4 regions of the Streptomyces brevispora genome follow, and region 1 is predicted to be linked to each of the others. Evidence: riboswitches for the same ligand, from Rfam matches in the RefSeq annotation. Region 1 holds a riboswitch; each other region holds the start of a gene.
The links. Region 1 has a riboswitch for cyclic di-AMP ahead of FHX80_RS23370 (M23 family metallopeptidase). Riboswitches for the same ligand answer to the same signal wherever they lie in the genome.
Positions count from the first base shown of each region.

Region 2: linked by a shared signal. The riboswitch ahead of FHX80_RS18365 (C40 family peptidase) and the one ahead of FHX80_RS23370 (M23 family metallopeptidase) in region 1 are both predicted to bind cyclic di-AMP.
Region 3: linked by a shared signal. The riboswitch ahead of FHX80_RS29685 (C40 family peptidase) and the one ahead of FHX80_RS23370 (M23 family metallopeptidase) in region 1 are both predicted to bind cyclic di-AMP.
Region 4: linked by a shared signal. The riboswitch ahead of FHX80_RS28115 (M23 family metallopeptidase) and the one ahead of FHX80_RS23370 (M23 family metallopeptidase) in region 1 are both predicted to bind cyclic di-AMP.

Region 1 is NZ_VIWW01000001.1:5,040,368-5,042,559, forward strand. It holds gene FHX80_RS23365 (M16 family metallopeptidase) at 1-709, shown strand, start outside; cyclic di-AMP (ydaO/yuaA leader) riboswitch at 923-1,089, shown strand; gene FHX80_RS23370 (M23 family metallopeptidase) at 1,103-1,915, shown strand; gene FHX80_RS23375 (GntR family transcriptional regulator) at 2,130-2,192, shown strand, end outside.
Region 2 is NZ_VIWW01000001.1:3,913,414-3,915,605, forward strand. It holds gene FHX80_RS18365 (C40 family peptidase) at 1-1,102, opposite strand, end outside; cyclic di-AMP (ydaO/yuaA leader) riboswitch at 1,101-1,265, opposite strand; gene pcrA (DNA helicase PcrA) at 1,524-2,192, shown strand, end outside.
Region 3 is NZ_VIWW01000002.1:12,886-15,077, forward strand. It holds gene FHX80_RS29680 (LysE family translocator) at 1-548, shown strand, start outside; gene FHX80_RS29685 (C40 family peptidase) at 595-1,068, opposite strand; cyclic di-AMP (ydaO/yuaA leader) riboswitch at 1,072-1,244, opposite strand; gene FHX80_RS29690 (hypothetical protein) at 1,574-1,882, opposite strand; gene FHX80_RS29695 (ATP-dependent Clp protease proteolytic subunit) at 1,890-2,192, opposite strand, start outside.
Region 4 is NZ_VIWW01000001.1:6,113,838-6,116,029, forward strand. It holds gene FHX80_RS28110 (tyrosine-protein phosphatase) at 1-255, opposite strand, end outside; cyclic di-AMP (ydaO/yuaA leader) riboswitch at 760-916, shown strand; gene FHX80_RS28115 (M23 family metallopeptidase) at 920-1,867, shown strand; gene FHX80_RS28120 (SGNH/GDSL hydrolase family protein) at 2,051-2,192, shown strand, end outside.

The DNA.
Region 1 (2,192 bases):
CGACTGGTCGGGCAACACGGCCGAGTCCCGTCCGGTCCCGCCGATCACCGCCGACGACACCGGCCGCGTGGTGATCGTGGACCGCCCCGGAGCGGTGCAGACGCAGCTGCTGATCGGCCGGATCGGCGCCGACCGGCACGACAGCGTCTGGCCGGCCCAGGTGCTCGGCACGTACTGCCTGGGCGGGACGCTCACCTCCCGGCTCGACCGGGTGCTGCGCGAGGAGAAGGGCTACACCTACGGCGTACGCGCCTTCGCCCAGGTGCTGCGCTCCACGGCTCCCGGCTCCGCCTCGGGGGCGACGGGCGCCGCGATGCTCGCCATCAGCGGCTCGGTGGACACGGAGTCCACCGGCCCGGCGCTGGACGACCTGTGGAAGGTGCTGCGGACCCTGGCCGCGGAGGGCCTGACGGACGCCGAGCGCGAGACGGCCGTGCAGAACCTCGTGGGCGTCGCACCGCTGAAGTTCGAGACGGCTGCTTCTGTCGCGAGCACCCTCGCCGACCAGGTCGAGCAGCACCTCCCGGACGACTACCAGGCGCAGCTCTACGCGCGCCTCGCCGACACCGGCACGGTGGAGGCGACGGCTGCCGTGGTCAGCGCCTTCCCGGGGGACAGGCTGGTCACGGTCCTCGTCGGGGACGCCGCGCGGATCGAGGAGCCCGTCAGGGCTCTCGGTATCGGAGAGGTCTCGGTCGTCACCGGCTGATCGGTCACTCTCCCCGAAAGCGGGGCAAAGGGAAGGTCCTGGCAGATCGCTGACTGCCGGGACCTTCCCTTTTTGTCCCGCTTTGGCGGGGAGGTTGCCTGTCTGCCCTGTGGGATGTGCTACAAAACCGCCTGTCCGTTTGGTGTGGGGAAGTGCCTCCGTCTAGCGTCGGCTCGGCTGTCCGTCACTCGTATGCCGCATCCGTGACGTACCGGACAGTCATCGCCGAGTCCCCGTCAGGCGCGAGCCCGGGGAGCCGGGGACCCACGCAGTCCCTGGGGTGAATCGGATGCCCATGCCTCTGCGAGGCCGGGGGATCCGTAGGAGACCTTCCTGCTCCGAACCCGTCAGCTAACCCGGTAGGCGAGAAGGAAGGAAAGGACCAGCCACTTCATGGCGTTCACCCGTGCCACGGGGAAGCACCGTGCCCCGAGCCGTCTGACGCGCCGCGGCGCGAAGGCCGTCGGCATCGCGACCCTGGCGACCACCGGCGTCATCGGTTCCATGGCCTCCCCGGCCCTTGCCGCGGACACCGAGACCCCCGCCGCCGCCGAGACCGGCCTCTCCCAGGTCATCGCCATCGAGGGCGCCCTCGCCGACCGGATCCACGCGCAGGCCGATGCTCAGCAGCGCCAGGCCGACATCGCCGCGGCGGCGAAGGCGAAGGCGGAAGCCGAGGCAAACGCCAAGGCCGAAGCGAAGAAGAAGGCCGACGCCGAGGCCAGGGCCGCCGCCCGAGCCATGGAAGCCCGCGAGGCCGAGGCGCGTGCCGCCCGCTCCGCCGAGCGCGCCCGGCTGGGCACCTTCCAACTCCCCGTCGCCGGTTCGTACGTGAGCACCGGCTACAAGACCGGCGGCTCCCTCTGGTCCTCCGGCAGCCACTCCGGCATCGACTTCCACGCCGTGTCCGGCAGCTCCGTCGTCGCCGTCGGCGCCGGTACGGTCGTCGAGGCGGGCTGGGGCGGCGCGTACGGCAACAACATCGTGCTCCGGATGACGGACGGCACGTACACGCAGTACGGCCACCTCTCCTCGATCGGTGTCTCCGTCGGCCAGAGCGTCGGCCAGGGGCAGCGGATCGGCCTCTCCGGCTCCACCGGCAACTCCACCGGACCGCACCTCCACTTCGAGGCCCGGACCACGCCGTCGTACGGCTCCGACATGGACCCGCTCGCGTACCTGCGCGCCCACGGCGTCACCGTCTGACCGACGCGAAGAACCTCGACGCAGGCCCCGGCACGCCGGGGCCTGCGTCGTACCCGGCCACCGGGCCGGGATGCGGGCCGTTCCGAACCCGCCGGTGACCAGAAGATATTCATGAATTTCCGCCCGGCATCGGAAATACGAGCGCACTGCAATAGAGTCACGGGACAGGCGTCGATCGGCCGCGTTTCGCGGGGATTAAGGCGGAGGTTCGGACATGCGCATTCCGGCGCATTCGGTATGCACGGCAATCCGTGACGACATCGTCTCCGGTGTCTTC
Region 2 (2,192 bases), 1.1 Mb from region 1:
GCTTCGGCGCGTGGATCATCATGCCGTCGCCCTTGTAGATGCCGACGTGGCTGATGTCGTCGTAGAAGAAGACCAGGTCCCCGGGCCGCAGATCCGCCGTGGCGATCCGGGTGCCGACCTCCACCTGATCCCAGGTGGTCCGCGGAAGGGTGACGCCCGCCGCCTTCCAGGCCGCCTGGGTGAGCCCCGAGCAGTCGTACGAGGACGGGCCGGTCGCCCCCCAGACGTACGGCTTGCCTATCTGGGCCCTGGCGAACGCGAGGACCTTCTCGGCCTTCGTCGTGGCGCTGCTGTCCGAGCCCGAACCGGAGCCCGTCCCGGTACCGGTGCCAGTGCCGGTACCGGCACCGGTCGCGCTTTCCGCCTCCTTGGCCTTGCGATCGGCCTCCGCCTTCGCGGCGGCCTGCTTCTTCGCCAGCTCGGCCGCCTTGAGCCGGGCCTCGTCCTTCCGCTTCTGCTCCAGCTCGGCGAGGCGCGCCTTCTCCTCGGCGGTCAGCTTCGACAGCAGCGTGCGGGCCTCGGCCAGCTTGTCCTGGACGTGCTGCTTGCTGGTGCGCAGTCTGGTCTGCGACTCGGTGAGCGTCTCCAGGCTCGTCACCGCCTCGGCACGCTTCTTGGACGCCTCGGCCTGCTTCGTACGGAAGTCCGTGACGGCCTGCTGCTGGTTCGCGGCCATCCGGTTCATGAGGTGCGTCTGGTCGAAGAACGACTGCGGGTCGTTGGCCAGGAAGAAGGTGGCGGTCGGCGCGAGCGCGCCGTCGCGGTACTGGGCGGCGGCGTAGTTCCCGAGCGTCCGGCGGGCATCGTTCAGCTTGTCGGCGCGCTTGGCGATGTCGTCCAGCAGCATGTCCACCTTGGCGCGCTGCTTGGCGGACGCCTCTTTCGCCTGGTCGTAGTGCTGGGTCGCGGTGCCCGCCTGCCGGTAGAGGCCGTCGACCTTCTTCTGGACGTCCTCGATGCTGGGCTTCGGGGCCGGGGCCGCCAGCGCGCTCTGCGTGGACAGCAGGGTCACCGAGGCGAGTGCGGCCGTCGTGAACCCGATGGCCGGGGTGGTGCTGCGCACCCGGGGGCGCGGTTTGCGATGTGATGCCAAGGCCGGCATCTCCTTCCGTGGACCGCCTACCGGGTTAGCTGTCGGGTTCGGGCGGAACGGAAGGCTGCCCTACGGTCCTGATGGGGGATTCGGACCGATTCACCCCGGTGATGCGTGTGGGTCCCCGGTTCCTGGCTCCGTACGGGCAGCCCGGATTCGGCGTGGACGTCCGCTCGGCGTGGTTCGCCTCTGGGGGTACGGGCCGCCCGAACGAGCACGCTAGCCAACTCATGGTGCCGCTGTGAAGGTTGATGTTCGATATGCCCGATACATTTTCGTGACCTCGGCGAAGTGGTGCGGTCCGGGCAGGTCAGGTCCGGGATTCACCCACGCAGTGTCGACGCGGCATCGCTTTGTGTGCCCGCGCGGTGGTGTGCGGTTCGCCATGCGGCCCCGGGGTGTCGGTGCGGCGCTCTAGACTCGGACAGCGATGAGCAGCCTCTTTGACGACAGTTTCCTGGCCGGCCTCCAGCACACGGAGGAAGGGCCCCCGCCGCCCCCCGAGGACTCCGCACCCGAAGTGGTGCCGGAGGACCTCTTCGGGGGCGTGTTCGACGGGCCCCCGCCGTCCCACGACGCGTACTACCGCGACGGGGCCCACCGCCCGGTCGTCGACCCCGCCGCGCTGCTCGACGGGCTGAACACCGAGCAGCGCGCCGCCGTCGTGCACGCGGGCTCCCCGCTGCTCATCGTCGCCGGGGCCGGTTCGGGCAAGACCCGGGTGCTCACCCACCGCATCGCCCACCTGCTGGCCGAGCGCGGGGTGCACCCCGGCCAGATCCTGGCGATCACCTTCACCAACAAGGCCGCCGGTGAGATGAAGGAGCGCGTCGAGCAGCTCGTCGGACCCCGTGCCAACGCCATGTGGGTCATGACCTTCCACAGCGCGTGCGTACGGATCCTGCGCCGCGAGTCGAAGAAGCTCGGCTTCACCTCCTCGTTCTCGATCTACGACGCGGCGGACTCCAAGCGGCTGATGGCCCTGGTCTGCCGCGATCTCGACCTCGACCCGAAGCGCTTCCCGCCGAAGTCGTTCACGGCGAAGGTGTCGAACCTGAAGAACGAACTGATCGACGAGGAGACGTTCGCCGGCCAGGCC
Region 3 (2,192 bases), on a different contig from region 1:
GGGTGGCGACCGCGCTCGGCGTCGCCGGTGGCCTGCTCGTCCACACCGCGCTCGCCGTCGCGGGGCTGGCCGCCGTGCTGGTGGCGGTGCCGGTGCTGTTCCGCACGGTTCAGCTACTCGGCGGGGCGTACGTGCTCTACCTGGGCGTCAGTGCGCTCCGCGCGGCCCGGCGCAGCCAAGGGCGGGCACACGCCACCGAAACCGTGGCGGACCGGGCGGACGACGACGCGGAGCCCGCGAAGGGGACCCGGCGCGCACTGCGCCAGGGCTTCCTCACCAACGCGCTGAACCCCAAGGCGCCTGTGCTCTTCCTCAGCCTGCTTCCGCAGTTCGTCCCCGCCGGGTCCGCCCCGCTGCCCAGAACGCTGCTGCTCGCCGCGATCGTCGTACTGCTGGCACTGATCTGGTTCCCGGCCGTGGCGCTCCTGGTGGACCGCCTGGGCCGGTGGCTGCGCCGGCCGCGTACCGCCCGGGCGATCGAGGGCGGCAGCGGCGCGGCACTCACCGTGCTGGGCGTGGTACTGGTGACCGGCACCCTGCTGCACTGACCCGACAGCCCCTCGCACGCGGGTCCGGCGGTGGGACGAGGGTCCGTCAGCGGACCCGCCCGTAGTAGACGTTCTTCGTCCAGATCTTCTCCATCCGGACCACGGCGCCGGATTTCGGCGAGTGCCAGATCCTTCCGCTGCCCGCGTAGATGCCCACGTGGTAGACGCTGCGGCCGGAGTGGAAGAAGACCAGGTCTCCGCGTTGCCGATTCGAGGCCGAGATGTGACGGGTCTTGTTGTACTGCTGCTGGGCCGTGCGCGGGAGCTTCTTGCCCGCTTTCCCGAACGCGTAGAGCGTCAGGCCCGAACAGTCGAAGCGGCTTGGGCCGGTGGCACCCCACCGGTAGGGCGATCCCTTCTTCGACGCGGCGATGTTGAGCGCCTTCATCGAATGAGTCGCGGCCTGGGCGTCGGTCACGGCGCCGGGGACGAACAGTGTGCCGCCGACGGCGGCGAGAGTCATGACCGAGGCCGTGGTGGCGCGGGCGAGCAGAGACGGGACATGAACCTGCGCAGTCATGCGCAACCCTTCGTCAGCCGCCTGTGAAGGATGACCTGTCGGGTTCGGGCTGGCGAAGTTGCCCGGCCGCACATGGCGGCTTCACCCCGAGGGACAACCGGATAGCCGGTCGGCCCGTTGTGCTCGGGTCCTCCACTCCTGCCGATCCACTCCTGTCGACCAGGCATCCGGACAGCGGCAGGACTCGGCGTCCGCCCGGACCGCCCCGCCGCGGTGGCGGGGGCTTGTCGTCCCAGGGATCTTGACTCACCGAACGCCGGATTTCCGGGATAAAACAGTCATATGTGAGGATCGGCACGACTAACCTGATCAGGTGGACAATGGGCCTTACGGGGACCTGCCGAGCCTCCCCTGTCAGCGCCGTACCAGCGACGGAACGGCAGATTTCGCCCACGATCCACCTCGAAAGCGCAAGTCGAGCCATCCCTCGTGCGAGGCATCGGGTACGCCGAACGAGCGAGAAATTCTGGTCAAGCCGTCGGGCGTGTCGGCGTAGGCGAGTTGATCAACTCGTCGGGGCCGGCGGCACGGTGATCCGTCCGGTGCGTCGTTCGCCGTCCAGTACCCGCAGCGCCCGGGTCAACGTGGCGGAATGGATACGCGCTTCGCCCCGCTCGTGCATCAACGCGAGTGCGTCCCGCAGCGCCGCCGCGTACGAGGCGAGCGCCTGGGCGGCGCGCAGGGCACGGTAGGTGTCGTCGGCGTGGGCCGGGTTGATCCGGCCCAGCTGGTCGACGACTTCCAGATAGCGGTCGATGAACTCGCCCTCCGCGCGGGTCAGGGCGGGCAGTGGTGGGAACTCCGGTGGCTGCATCGGGGGTTCACCGCGCGGCGGCCGGTGGCAGCGCGGGGCCGCGGTTCTGCACGATGTGGTCGATCAGCCCATAGGCCTTGGCGTCCTCGGCGTCGAGGATGAGATCGCGCTCGGTGTCGGCGGTGATCTGCTCGGCGGAGCGGCCGGTGTGACGGGCCAGCATGCCGGTCAGCGTCTCGCGCATCCGGGCCAGTTCCCGGGCCTCGATCTCCAGGTCGGACGGCTGTCCCTGTACCGGTTCGGCGAGCTCGGGCTGTTGCATCACGACCCGTGCGCCGGGCAGCGCGTGCCGTCGGCCGTGAGCTCCGGC
Region 4 (2,192 bases), 1.1 Mb from region 1:
GCCGGGCAGTTCGATGTCCAGTCCGTCCAGCCTGTGGTCGGCCGCGTTGCGGAAGTCGAAGACGGTGTGCAGGCCGAGGCTTCCGAGGAACGCGGCGTCCTCGGGGGTGGCACCCGCCAGGTGACCGCTGCGGTAGAGCCGTCCGTACCGCACCCGACGGCCGTCCGACGTGGGCAGCCCGCCCACGTCACGGAAATTACGGACCCCTGCCAGCTCGGGTTCCGTCGACGGGGTCTGCGGCAGTTGCTGCGTCACGGTCACTCCTGGAGGCTCTGGCGCCGACGCGTGCCGCCGACGGGTCCACTCCCGTGACGATACGACATCGACTACTCAGGCAACCATCTCGACAACAACCCCTGAGCGGGGCCCTGTCCGGTCCCGAACCGCCACGGTTCGAGGCCGCCGCGGCACGGGCTGCGACGGGTGGTCGCGCCGCGGGACGGTCGTGTCTCCGGAGTGAACGACAGGCAGGATGTGTCCGTATTAGGGCTTTTGGTAGAACATGCCCCGCTTGCGCGGGGGGTGGCCTCCCTCTCGTGAGCGGGATCATATCCGTGACGGTGTGTGGCGGCCCGCCTGTTGGGTAATCCGTGCGCCGCGCGGAAGGCCAAGGTCGGTAATCCACGGAGTGTGACCGGAATTCCGCACAGATTTTCCGGAGCGGAATCCGGAATGGAACGTGTGGCTTGTTTCTGCCGTCCCGGCTCGCTTACGTTCAATGCCAATCCGGATGGAATGCCTAATCCTGCCGCCGTCCGGAATTCAAACCCACTCACCGTGTGGCAGGAGCGGGGGAACCAGGTAAGCCGCCGACCGGAGAGATCCGGCCGGCTTGGGGTGAAGTCGCGCCAAGCGCGACCGGGCATCTCCAGCCCGAACCCGACAGCTCACCTCGTAGGCGCCGGAGAGGGAAACCTTCATGCCCATATCGGGTAAGCACCGCAGTCCGAAGTCCAGCACCATCGCCCGTGCCGTCATCGTCGCGAGTGCCGGCGGAGCCGTCATCGCGCTTCCGCTGCTCGGCGCCACCGGCGCCGGCGCCGCGGAGCAGACCGCTCCCGTCACTCCGAAGTCGGCCGCCGCCACGCACGCCGCCCCGGCCAAGCCGGTCTCCGCCGAGCAGGCCGGCACCACGACGTACTCCGTCGTCTCCGGCGACTACCTGTCGAAGATCGCCGCCGAGCACAAGCTCAAGGGTGGCTGGGAGAAGCTGTACCAGGACAACCGCAAGGTTGTCGGCGACGACCCGAGCCTGATCTTCCCGGGCATGAAGCTGACGCTCGGCGGCCAGGCCTCGACCACCGACGCGCAGACCTCCGCGGGTGCCACCACCCCGTCGAAGGCCCCGTCCACGGCTCCGGCCAAGACCGAGTCGAAGGCCCCCGTGGCCTCCAACTCCTCGTCCTCCTCCGACGCCCAGGCGTCCAACGGAACCTCGGCCCAGGCCGCTCGGAGCACCGGCTCCGGCTACGTCCACCCGGTTCCCGGCAACCACACCACCGCCTACCGCGCCTCCGGCGCCAACTGGTCCAGCGGCAGCCACACCGGTATCGACTTCCCCGTCTCCACGGGCATCAGCGTGAAGTCGATCAGCTCGGGCACCGTCGTCACCGCCGGCTGGGGCGGCGCGTACGGCAACGAGGTCGTCGTCAAGCACGCCGACGGCCACTACTCGCAGTACGGCCACATGTCCTCGCTCTCCGTCTCGGCGGGCCAGACCGTGAGCGCGGGCCAGCAGGTCGGGCTCTCGGGTGCCACCGGCAACGCGACCGGCCCGCACCTGCACTTCGAGATCCGCACGGGTCCGTCGTACGGCTCGGACATCGACCCGATCGCCTACCTGGCGTCGCACGGAATCTACGTCTGATCCAGGTAACGCCGGTCCGGCGACCCGGACCACGGCAATACACAGAGGGACGGTGCGCGGCGGCGCGCCGTCCCTCTGCTTATTCCCCCTTTACCAAAAACTGACCGGGTGGCCTATCTCACCACCCGTCAACCCCATATTACGGTCGCGTAGGTCACATTCGACAGTGCAGGATATGCCGTTGTGGCAGACGATTCGAGAAACTTCCGACAGGGCGTCATCAACCGACAGGGCGCCATCGAGTCGTACGCGGCGATTGGCGACAGCTTCACCGAGGGAGTCGGCGACCTCGGCCCGGACGGAACATTCGTCGGCTGGGCGGACC